One region of the Psychrobacillus sp. FSL K6-2365 genome, then DNA from elsewhere that is predicted to be linked to it. Evidence: riboswitches for the same ligand, from Rfam matches in the RefSeq annotation. Region 1 holds a riboswitch; each other region holds the start of a gene.
What was found. A riboswitch is a leader RNA that binds a small molecule or an ion and turns the genes downstream of it on or off. The one in region 1 is predicted to bind cobalamin.
Positions count from the first base shown of each region.

Region 2: another riboswitch for cobalamin. It lies ahead of MKY29_RS03755 (ABC transporter substrate-binding protein); the one in region 1 lies ahead of MKY29_RS01315 (ribonucleoside-diphosphate reductase subunit alpha).
Region 3: another riboswitch for cobalamin. It lies ahead of MKY29_RS20065 (hypothetical protein); the one in region 1 lies ahead of MKY29_RS01315 (ribonucleoside-diphosphate reductase subunit alpha).

Region 1 is NZ_JBBOOO010000001.1:256,487-260,777, reverse strand. Features, by position in the region: gene MKY29_RS01315 (ribonucleoside-diphosphate reductase subunit alpha) at 1-1,552, opposite strand, end outside; cobalamin riboswitch at 1,745-1,923, opposite strand; partial or broken gene MKY29_RS01310 (DMT family transporter) at 2,335-3,215, opposite strand; partial or broken gene MKY29_RS01305 (helix-turn-helix domain-containing protein) at 3,321-3,942, shown strand.
Region 2 is NZ_JBBOOO010000001.1:727,792-732,082, reverse strand. Features, by position in the region: gene MKY29_RS03760 (FecCD family ABC transporter permease) at 1-803, opposite strand, end outside; gene MKY29_RS03755 (ABC transporter substrate-binding protein) at 808-1,776, opposite strand; cobalamin riboswitch at 1,900-2,040, opposite strand; gene argS (arginine--tRNA ligase) at 3,600-4,291, opposite strand, start outside.
Region 3 is NZ_JBBOOO010000001.1:3,966,131-3,970,421, reverse strand. Features, by position in the region: gene MKY29_RS20080 (GNAT family N-acetyltransferase) at 1-431, shown strand, start outside; gene MKY29_RS20075 (hypothetical protein) at 446-823, shown strand; gene MKY29_RS20070 (VanZ family protein) at 826-1,299, opposite strand; cobalamin riboswitch at 1,392-1,579, shown strand; gene MKY29_RS20065 (hypothetical protein) at 1,750-2,289, shown strand; gene MKY29_RS20060 (ABC transporter substrate-binding protein) at 2,294-3,238, shown strand; gene MKY29_RS20055 (AraC family transcriptional regulator) at 3,339-4,202, opposite strand; gene MKY29_RS20050 (NUDIX hydrolase) at 4,278-4,291, opposite strand, start outside.

The sequences.
Region 1 (4,291 bases):
AATTCGTCCGTTCTGCTTGAGGAACTGGAATCATGTTTAGGTCAATCACGTTATCAAGCATTCGAACCTGAATTTTTATAAGCTTTTCCAAAACATCCGCTGGAACTGCTCGTCCTAAATTTATAGACGATAAATTACATACGACAAAGTCCCCTGGCTTACGACGAGTGACAATTATATCGTCCTCTATTTGAATGGACTCGAATGTTGTTGCGCTTTGATTTTGAAAAATTTCTGTACAAAGATTACTACTATAAATCATCCCGGCATGTTTATTTGGATTGCTACGATTGACCTCATCGCGGTAAAACATAAACGGAACACCTGTCTCTAGCTGAGAGCGCATAATTCGCTTCATCAAATCGATAGCAGGAACTGTTTCTCGAGACAAACGATGATCGATTACACATTCCTCATATTTTTGGCGGAAGGAACCATCTCCACGTTTTTCATCATAAAAATCTTCTAACGAATAGCCCTTTAGCTGACGAACTTCTTGCGGGTCAAATAAATGCCATTCCTCTCTAGCATCCACTTTTTCCATAAATAAATCTGGCAAGCACACCCCAGTAAAAATATCGTGAGCTCTCAAGCGTTCATCTCCGTTATTTAAACGTAGATCTAAAAATGTAAAAATATCTTTATGCCAAACATCTAAATAAACAGCCACCGCACCTTGACGCTGGCCAAGCTGATCTACACTTACTGCAGTGTTATTGAGTTGTTTAATCCAAGGAAGTACACCGCTTGAAGCACCAACAAAACCTCTAATGGAAGACCCTCGGCTACGCACCTTACCCATATAAACACCAATGCCGCCACCAAATTTCGAAAGAGTCGCTACATCCGTATTGCTATCGTAGATACCTTGAAGACTATCGTCTACCGTGTCGATAAAACAACTAGAAAGCTGACCATGAGGTTTACCGGCATTTGAAAGTGTTGGTGTTGCTACTGTCATATATAAATTACTCATTGCCCAATATGATTCTTTTATTTTTTCTAAACGATTTTCATGCTCGTCTTTCATAAGTGTCATAGCAATAATAAGCCAACGTTCCTGAGGCAGTTCTACAATTGTTTTATCAAAGTCCTTCGCTACATACCGATCCAGTAGTGTTTTGAGGCCGATATAAGTAAATAAATAATCTCTTTCCTGTACGAGAACTTCAGATAGCTGCTCTAATTCTTGCTGGGAGTATGCTTGTTTAAGACGTTTGTCATAAATTCCTTTTTCACTTAACAGTTGAACATTACTAGCAAATTTTGTATACACTGCATCCGCAGTTGTGCTTCTTCTCTCAGCTACTTGTTCATAAACCTCTGCTAAATGCACTCTTGCTGCTACAAAGGTCCAATAAGTTTCTTGTTCATCTAGAAAACTTAATGCTTCCAGTGACATTGTCTTAGACCAAGCAGCTATTGTACCTTCCGGGTGCTTTTGCATCCATCTTTCATGTGTTTTTATAAGAGGAGCAATTTTTTCCTCCCCAAATTCTTTGATTAGATTATGTAATACTTCTTGTTTAGTAGTGTTTGAGATGATTGTCATTTTGAATTCCTCCTATTTTTTAATTGAATCATTTATGTGGTACTCCCCTTTGAAATAGAGCACAAAAAAGCGATGTCACAGCCATCTTCGGCTGAGACATCGCTCAAAATTAAAAGTGTAGGATACAACAAGACATATCAAGCATTCGAGATATTGGCCTTCGCTCCCACCTCTCAACCCCCGAAGAAAGTGTTGCTTACCGATGAAAAGGCAGGTCTACTGGCTCGTGTTTCACTCTCCTGTTGGCCTTCCCACGATTGCTCGCAGTGGCTATTCCAACAGTCGTCCACACTTACAGTTGCGGGGACAGCTTCGGCATTTTACCGAATTCCCTTTTAAACCATAAAGGTACCTTCTCATCGTTAACATACTATATATTGTGTTTAGTTCATTTATATAATCTAACATATTGTGTTTATAGGAGCAATAGATAATATATTATTAAACAAGAAATCTATAAAAAGTCCCATATGTATAAAATTTCTTCACTATTTTCAAGTGACTAAAATAATATAATATAGCTCCATCATAATATTTCTCATTGTTAAACTACCTACCCTTCCTCTCAGGAGTTTTAAGTATCAAATAGATTCTTTACAGTTCTGACTTCACTTTATACTTCCTTAAAATTAAGTTAATAAGAAAAGGGGAACCTAGAGGTTTTTCAGAGGCTCTTTTGTTATGCAGTTTTATAGATTTTGAGCGTTTATTAATTAAAAGGTATTATTCTAATATGTGTTTTAATTTAATCTATTCTCGTACCGCCAATTAGTCTCTATTATTTATTCTTTATTTCTATTCTGTAGTAAAAATAATGCTAGACCGATTAAGATAAGTACGATACCCATACCTTGTTGTAAAGAAATGACTTCATCAAAATGAAATACGCGAGTATACAGGTTCCAATTGTCTCTCCTAATATACTCATTGAAATAATGGAGGTACTTAGCCATTTCAACAACCAATTGAAAATTGTTTGCCCTAAAATTGTCGCAATAAACGCCAATCCAATAAAGGACCACCATGTTTGTACAGAGTAATTAAAGAAGGGTGTTTGCTGACAAAAAGCAAAAACACCTAAAAGCAATGTACTGCTCCCGTAACTAATAACTGAATATGGGATAAGAGATAGCCTTTTACGTACATGCTGACCAATGAAAAAGTAAGCTGTTATGATGCCTGCCGCAATAAGTGCAAGTATATCGCCAAATAATGCTAGTCCACTAATTTGAAAATCCTGCCATCCAATGACAATACTTCCGGCAATCGCTACAAGAAAGCCCATTATAGCCCCTTTACTGAAACGCTCCTTGAATAAAAAATAACCGCCAATCATCGAAAAGAGTGGTTGTAATGTGACAATAACCGTCGAGCTTGCAACAGATGTGTAATTTAATGATTCAAACCACAATACATAATGTGCTGCTAGAAACGCCCCTGATAATAATCCGAGTCCCCATTGTTTTTTTGATAACAAACGTAATTCTTGTCGGTTCTTTTTATTAACTAATAAAAATGGAAAAAGTATTACAGTTGCAAAAAACATTCGATAAAATGCTGTAATTGTAGCAGGTGCATCTGCTAATTTCACAAAGATAGCTGAAGACGATAATGCGAATACGCCAAAAAATAAGAGTGCGTAAGAAATATGAGGAGATTTCAATTCTGGTCCTCCTAGATAATTATTTACAATAATAAAATTAATTTATTATAATGTACAAGGGTAAGTATAAAATATTTATGTAATTGAAAAAAGTATTATTTCGCTATGTTTAGTATGTCAGCACAAAATGAGTTAAACATACATTATTGTAGAAAGGGGTTTTACTATGAACGATCATCGTCTCGGACAAACCGTATTAAATTATCGTAAAAAGAGTGGTATGACAATTCGTGAGTTCGCTGATTATGCTGGGATTAGCACTTCACTTATTAGCCAAATAGAAAGAGGACAAGCAAATCCATCTTTAAGTGTACTAAAACTAATTGCAAAGGCATTAAATGTACCACTCTTTACCCTCTTCATTAATGAAATTGATACGGATTCGCTCATTTCGAGAAAACATGATCGAAAGAAAGTATATCGTGAGAATAGTGACCATATTGTCTATGATGTGTTAACACCAGATTTCATGAAAGCACATATTGAACTCTTACTAATGGATTTAAATGCACACGCAAGTACTACTGAAAGTCACTATTCACACTATAACCAAGAAGAAATTGCTGTCGTGATGAAAGGACAAGCGTATGTCGAACTGGAAGGCACCGAATACTTTCTAAATGAAGGAGATGTCGTGCGCATTCCACCAAATGTTAAACACCGGTTTTTGAACAAAAGTGATGAATCGAATCATATATTATTCGTCCTAACTCCATCATTAATCTAAATAGCCCATCCCCATGTAAATATTTAAGAAATAGGGATTTCAACCAATAAAAAGGGTAGTTCCAAAAATCGAGCAAATATCGACTTTTGGAACTGCCCCGTAAAAAATCGTTATGCAATCTGGCCTGATTGAATAACATGACCGGTGATTTCACAACTAGGATCCGAACTTTACAGCATTACTTCTTCAACTAAAACGCTTCGTTACTTTAGTAAGAAAAAGACTTTACTCCCTCTTGAAGTAGTCGAGTAGAAGGGAACCTCTCTACCTTACGGTAGATTGTGTTCCACCCCCCTCACAGAACCGTGCTTGCGCTATTTACGCACACGGCTCCTCCAAATCATCCTTC
Region 2 (4,291 bases), 470 kb from region 1:
TCGGAACCAAATAATAGCCTTGTCATATGCGGAACGACAAGCCCTACGAATCCAATCGTTCCAGATACAGCGACCGCTGTTCCTGTCAGCATGGAGCCGCCAATTAAAATCATCATTTTCCGCTTTTTCACATTGACCCCTAAATGCTGTGCACGTTCTTCTCCAAATAACATTGCATTTAACTCTCTTCTGTTTAACCACAATAAAATCGTGCCAATAACTACAAACGGCAATGCCATTTGAACAAAACTCCATCCGCGCATTGATACACTTCCGAGTAGCCATCCAATAATTTGTCTCAATTCTTCTCCTGTCAATGCAATCATTAACGAAATTACAGAACCTAAAAAAGAACTAAAAATAATTCCAGTCAAAATAATTGTTTCCATTTTCATCGAACGATCGACTAGCTTGGCAAATGTAATAACAAGTAGCATCGTAACTAGAGCCCCAATCATACTGAAAACAGGCAATGTGAATATTCCTAGAAACGGCACCGAAATACCGAAAAAGAGCGTAGCCACGGCGCCAACTGAGGCACCGGACGACACTCCTAACGTATAAGGATCGGCAAGCGGATTTTTTAATAACCCTTGAAATGCAGCACCTGCAATGGCTAGTGATGCACCTACTAGTCCTGCAAGCACCACACGTGGCATGCGAATTTTCCAAACGATATTGGTCGCGATTGCATCTGCTCCCGTATCCCATAATGTGCTGATCGGTACCTTTACGGATCCGACCGATACACCTAGCCAAATTGCTACAAAAAGAGCTATTATGGACAAGATGTAGCCGATCAAGGCTTTACTCACTAAAAGCCTCTGGATAAATTGCTTTCGCTACTTCTTCTAATCCCTCTGCAAGACGTGGACCTGTACGACTTGTTAGGTTTTCATCTACTTGTATAACTTCATTGTTTTTCACTGCTGTAATAGAATCGAACCCGTCACGAGCTTTCACGCTATCCACAATTCCTTCTACATAGCTATACATTACAATAATTACGTCCGGATTACGGTTAACAATTTCTTCTGGTTCTATTTTAAACCAGCCTTCTTGATCCGCTGCAATATTCTCAGCATTCACCATATCTAAGATTTCTTGCATGAACGTTTCTTTACCAGGTGTATAAATTTCCGGAACATCTGAAGTTTCAACGAATACAGTTTTCTTCGTTTCTACTTTTGCTACTTTCTCTTTAACTTCTGCTACTTTTGCTTTCATATCTTCTACAATTTGTTGTGCTTCCTCAGATTTACCAGTAGCACGACCAATTTCCTCAATTGTTGTATATGTTTCATTGAAGTCCGTTGCATTTTTCACTACGTATACTTTTACTCCAGCGTCGCGAATTTGTTGAAATCCAGCTTCACCTACACCCAAGGCAGATTCATGAGCAAATACAATATCCGGATTCATCGCTAAGATCTTTTCCACGTTGAATTCCATACCACCGATTTTCTCTTTTTCAAGCGCTTCTTCTGGGTAGTTATCGTAATCATTAACTCCAACAATTTCATCATTTAATCCAAGTGCAAATAAAATTTCTGTATTACTTGGTTGCATAGAAACGATTGTTTTTGGTGCTTCCTCTAATGTAATTTCAGTACCGACTGCATCGGTCATTGTAATTGGGAAAGTTGTTTCATCTACTACTGTTTCTTGTTGCGTACTTCCTGTATTTTCTTCAGGTTTAACTTCTTCTTGTCCGCATCCTACTAGCAATAGAACTGCTAAAGCGGATGTCATCCATAACTGCCATAATTTCTTCATTTTACATTCCTCCTATTTAAGCCAATAAAAAATCTCCCATCCTATTGATGAGAGATAGATAGGTATAAATCTGCACGAAAACACAATGAGCCAGACCTACACCAAACCTATCCTCGTAGGTAACGGGCGTAAAGCATATAGGCAGGTTTTCTGACTTATGATGTGTTGCATCACTTACAGTGGCGGGACCGTGCTGGACTTTAACCAGCTTCCCTTTTAACTCTAGCAATCCGTAACTAGAGCACCTCTATGCATTTATTTATTGATGTTGCTTTGTCTTCATTATACCTTATTTTTTATGACTGTCGACTTCAACTTTGAGGATAGAGTGGTTCGACCTTTGGGATGGAGTTGAGCTCTCTTGTATATTGAGAGATTGCTCTCGTAAAGCGTGTATTCTCTTTCGTATATATATCATTCTCGTGAAGTATAGATTCCCTTTCGTATAGCTGGGCTGGGGATATCTCTCATACAGTTGCTCCCCGCTATTGTGTAAGGGATGAACTTGCATTTACTTGCTCTCGTTTGTTGTTTTCTTGGTGTTACTGGACCTTTACTTGCGTTCAGGATAGAAATACTTGCGAACGGGTTATGAATACTTGCTCTTGAGAGGCATTTACTTGCGGTTAGGAAGTTAATTCCAATTTTTCAACTTGATATTTTGGAGATTGCTCTGATATAGGAGAGGAATTAACGTTTACTTGCTCTGTTTTGTTGTTTTCTTGTTGTCACTGGACCTTTACTTGCGTTCAGGATAGAAATACTTGCGAACGGGTTATCCTTACTTGCTCTTGAGAGGCATTTACTTGCGGTTAGGAAGTTAATTCCAACCTTTCAACTTAATAATTTGGAGATTGCTCTGATATAAGAGAGGAATTAACGTTTACTTGCTCTCGTTTGTCGTTTACTTGGTGTCACCGGTCCTTTACTTGCGTTCAGGATAGAAATACTTGTGAATAGGCTAGGCATACTTGCTCTTGAGATGCATTTACTTGCGGTTAGGAAGTTAATTCCAATTTTTCAACTTGATATTTTGGAGATTGCTCTGATATAGGAGAGGAATTAACGTTTACTTGCTTTCGTTTGTCGTTTACTTGGTGTCACTGTACCCTTACTTATGTTCTAGATAGAAATACTTGCGAACGGGTAATGTTTACTTGCTCTCGAGATGCATTTACTTGCGTTCAGGAAGTTAATTCCAATTTTTCAACTTGATATTTTGGAGATTGCTCTGATATAGGAGAGGAATTAACTTTTACTTGCTCTCGTTTGTCGTTTACTTGCTGTCACCGGTCCTTTACTTGCGTTCAGGATAGAAATACTTGCGAACGGGTTATGTTTACTTGCTCTTGAGAGGCATTTACTTGCGGTTAGGAAGTTAATTCCAATTTCCAACTTAATATTTTGGAGATTGCTCTGATATAAGAGAGGAATTAACGTTTACTTGCTCTGTTTTGTTGTTTTCTTGTTGTCACTGGACCTTTACTTGCGTTCAGGATAGAAATACTTGTGAATAGGCTAGGCATACTTGCTCTTGAGATGCATTTACTTGCGGTTAGGAAGTTAATTCCAATTTTTCAACTTGAGAATTTGGAGATTGCTCTGATATAAGAGAGGAATTAACGTTTACTTGCTTTCGTTTGTCGTTTACTTGGTGTCACTGTACCCTTACTTATGTTCTAGATAGAAATACTTGCGAACGGGTTATGTTTACTTGCTCTTGAGATGCATTTACTTGCGGTTAGGATTATTTCCCCAAATTCTTGATGATCGTATACTACATAAAATTAGAAAAACCCTCGAACAAGGTCGAGGGTTTAGGATTACATTTGTTCAGGTGCAGATACACCAAGTAGGCGCAATGCATTTGAGATTGTTTGACGTGCTGCTGTTACAAGTGCAAGGCGAGCTTCTGATTGCGTCACGTTATCCGCATTCAGTACTTTATCCGCATTATAGAAGCTATGGAATGTCGTAGCTAATTCTTGGATATAAATTGCAATTCGGTGAGGTGCACGAAGTTTTGCAGCATCTGCAACTATTTGTGGGAAGTCACCAATTTTCTTCAGTAGATCTAATTCTTTTTCACTTTGCAATAATTCAAGTGAATCAGTCGACACTTTCATGCCTTGCGTTTCTGCTGATCGTAAAATTGAACAAATACGTGCATGTGCATATTGAGCGTAGAACACTGGGTTTTCATTAGATTGAGAAACAGCTAAGTCTAAGTCGAAGTCCATATGTGAATCGCCTGATCGCATACCGAAGAAATAACGTACTGCGTCAAGACCTACTTCTTCCACAAGCTCACGCATTGTAACAGCTTTCCCAGTACGTTTACTCATTTTCATTTTTTCGCCGTCTTTATATAGTTGAACCATTTGTATAATTGATACTTCAAGTTTTTCACGCTCATACCCAAGCGCCTCAATTGCTGCTTTCATACGTGGTATATAACCGTGATGGTCTGCTCCCCATATATTGATCAATTGATCGAATCCACGAACTAATTTAT
Region 3 (4,291 bases), 3.7 Mb from region 1:
CAGAAGCTTTTGGCACGAGCTATGAGGAAGCGATTCTACGGGACAATCCAATTGAACGAGTAAAAGATAATTTTAAAGTAAAGGAAAATTATACATTTGGAGCTTTCGAACAACATACATTAATTGGTGTAGTTACTCTATTACAAGAAAGTACTTTAAAGATGAGGCATAGAGCTAATATTTTCGCTATGTATATTAGTCCAAATGCCCGAGGAAAAGGTATTGGCAAGGCGTTAATGGAGATGGCAATTGAACATTCCAAAGAAAGTGAAGAAATTCAAAAGATAAACCTATCTGTCGTATCAAGCAATAAGGCAGCCAAGAATCTGTATCTTCAATTAGGTTTTAAAGTATTTGGTACAGAAGAGATGGCATTAAAGATAGGGGATAATTATTACGAAGAACAGCATATGTCACTTATTTTAGAATAGAGGGTGGAATTATTATGACTAAAAAACCAGAACTGAAATATCCGATGTTTCAAGCACCAGTACGTTCTATTTTTGAAAAGTTTTCTCGTGAGAAGGATGTTGCGTTAGTTTACGGAGAGCCCATTGTTATGGAGAATAAGCAGGTTTTACCTGTTGCCAAAGTAAACTATTTTGTGGGAGGAGGAAGTGGTGGGCAATTGGATGAAGAACAGGCTGTGTCAATTGGACAAGGAGAAGGAGGCGGAGGTATTTTTTCCATTAAGCCAATTGGGGTATATGAGATTACTGATAAAAAAGTTATATTCAAGCCTATTCTTCCCGTTAATTTGATTCTCACATTCGTTGCGGTTATGTCGTTTGGTTTAGTTTTACTTATAAAGAAAAAACGTTGACTTTACTGTGCAACGTTTTTTCTTTGTTTGTACCACTGATATAATGTTAGTAACAATATAGCAACAATTGCCCCGGATGTATCCAATATGACATCCTGAAGGGAAGCAGTCCGACCGCGTGTAAAAGATTGACGAAATTCATCAGCGATGGCAAGAAACATAGTAATTACGACCACGGTGGCCTTTCGATACTTAATTCTTGATAGTGCAATATAGATGGCTAAAGCAATTACTCCAAAATAAACGAAATGTGTTCCTTTTCGTATCAAAAATTCTAAAAATGCATAGTAACCACGCTCTTCCACCGAAACGAGAATACCCCAATATGGAACTTGAAATATAGAAAGAAAAGACTCTAAAGGTTTGTTAGGTAGCCATGCCTTTAAAACTTCCTGCATAGATTGCTGTTCAGCTGTTTGTCCTGATGCCAAAAATACAACAACAAGTAAAAGTAAAAGAGGTATAAGTTTTTTCATATACTGACATTAGCATAAAAACGAGGAATTTTCATGTGTGAAATTGTTGTTACAGTTAGAGAGATAGCTATGGTACACTGGTGGTAAGTGAATAATTTTCGCAGGGAAAAGGTGCTAACTTGTTAGCTTAATTTGGGAATTCGGTTAAAATCCGAAGCTGTTTCCGCAACTGTAAATGCTGATGAAATAAGAAAAATACCACTGTTGATTAGTCAATGGGAAGGTTCTTAGAGTAAATGGATGCATGAGCCAGGAGACCAGCCTTTTCTTGAACGTATAGATACTCTTCGGAAGTTAAGGGATTGTACGGCACGTTTCTATTTTTCTTTTTTATTTTCTCGATAAATAGGTATCACGCCGCCCTAATTTGGGTGGCGTTTTTTTGTGCTGTTAACTAACTAAGTATTGTATGTCGGAAAGTTCGCAAACGAGAGGAGAGGAGGTAAAAAGATGAAAAAAGATATCCGCTATATTTGTTATCCATTTATGCGTGAGACTCCTTCTACTGTAGATTTTGAAATTCGAACGGATTCATTGACTACACGAATTGGATTAGCGGCATCTTTGACCAAGGATGTACCAAAGGTTTACGAGGATCTAATGTATTTGGCGCCAATGGCTTACCATTTAAACGGGTCCGTTCGAGGTAAGGTTGCCATAACAGAAGGTGATTTACAGTTTCTAAGCGATATGTACGACTTCTATGTGGAGGAAGTAAAAGGAAGAGTAGATATATTTGTACTACCACAAGGTACAACTGCTGCTTGTGAATTACACGTTTGTAGAAGTGAAGCAAAGAAGTCAGTTAGAGCTCTACATAAAGTTTCATTAGAAAGGGAAGTACCTGAGATTTTATTTGACTATGCACAGTTATTGGCAAACGTGTTGTTTGCTATGGCTGTTTATGTTAATAAACATCATGCTGTGGAAGAAATTCAATTTGTCAGTAAGTCGTATCCAATGAGAAAAAAGAAGCAAATGGAGGAATAATAATATGAAGAAAAATCATGTATTTAATTGGTTAGCAGTGCTGCTATTTTCGTTCTTACTTGTTGGCTGTTCTGCAGAAGAAACAACAACTGTAGAGAAACAAGAGGAAGTAGTAGATGAAGTAAAAGAATACACAGTAACAGATGATGCTGGTAATGAGGTTGCATTTGAAGAAGTACCCGAAACGATTGTTTCTCTTCAACCAAGCAATACAGAAATTCTTTTTGCGTTAGGAGTAGGGGATAAAATTGTAGGTGCAACAGAATATGATACATATCCAGCGGAAGCGCTTGAAATTGAACGAGTATCTGATTCAGTTGCATTTAATGCGGAACGAATTACAGAACTGAACCCTGACGTAGTAATCGCTTATACAATCGGTCAAGAAGAGGCTTTACAACTATTAGAGGAAGCTGGATTAAAAGTTTTTGTTATTGAGTCTGCGACTTCTTTTGAGGATGTATACGGAGATATTAAGCAGCTGGCTACAGTAATGGGAGTTGAGGAAAAAGGGCAGGAAATTATTACTTCAATTCAAACTACTATTCAAGAAGTTCAAGAAAAAGTGGAAACTGCTGCCGTATTAAAAAAAGTATATTATGAGATTAGCCCATCGCCAGATATTTATACAACGGGAAGTAAAACGTTCCAACAAGAAATTTTAGCTGCAGCATCTGTCGACAATGTGTTTAGCGATCAAGAAGGATGGATTAGTGTATCAGAAGAAGATGTTATTGCCAAAAATCCAGAAATTATTTTAACAACTTCAAATTATATAGAAGATGCAACTGGCGAGATTAAATCTCGTGCTGGTTGGGACAAGATCCCAGCTGTACAAAATGACTCCGTATTTTTAGTAGACGGCGACGTTATATCTAGACCTGGGCCGCGTATTGGTGAAGCAGTAGAACTGGTTGCTAAAACAGTGTATCCAGAATTATTTAAATAACATTCCAAACTCGTCTTAAATTTGTGGCAAGATGACTTTGGGAAATGAGAACTATATTATATGGAAACCCGAGGGATTTGTGCTCCTCGGGTCTTTGTTATTATTTAATCGGTATCCAAATTTCTGAATAACAGTTTGGGCTGGTAGGGTCGTCAGTAGAATATACTTCTAATTCTGGTGTTCCTGCTGGCTCATATGGATTGGATGGAAACCACTCGGAATATATTTGTTTCCATGTATTTTGCATGGCATCTGGCATCGCACCGTGTACCTCGAACACAACCCACTTAGATGCCGGAATTGTAATAGCTGATAAATTTTCTGGTACTTCGCCCACATAATCTGCTGCAATCCAGTAATCGATTAAGCTATTCTCTTGATATGCTTCGTCTGCAACGCAAACACCAAGTACACCTTTAATTGCTCCGTTGTTTAATTGGAATAGCAAATCATCTGTACCGTCCGCATTTACATCATCCCAAAACAAAGGTATACCTTGAGTATTTTCTCCGTTCTTACAATTGTAGCTTCTTTTCACTCCGACAGCTTGAAAGCTATCTTTTTCTAAAATTTTGTACTTCATTGGCTCAGCTCCTTTTAAATTTACCTGAATAACAAGGCGGTTATAGGAATTTATTTTCCCTATATTTTTTCGTGCTTCACTAGGCGTTATACCGTGTTGTTTACGGAATGCTTTAGTGAAAGATTCAGGAGTGTCGTAGCCGAATTTGTAGGAGACATCGATAATTTTATTGTCTGTATTCAGCAGTTCTTGTGCAGCTAAAGTGAGTCTTCTTCTTCGAATATAGTCTGCGAGTGACATATCCGTTAAGATGGAAAACGTCCGTTGGAAATGAAAAGCAGAAGAATTAGCTTCCTTAGCAATTTGTTCTATTGATAAGTCTTCTAGTAAATGATCTTCCATGTAACTTATTGCTTGTTGAATCGACTCTACCCATCCCATTGGCTTCACTCCTAATATGTATTTTAGTGAAAAACAAAGAGGTAAGCCTGTCATTTTGTGCGGTTATTGGACTGCTTAGACCTCTGTAA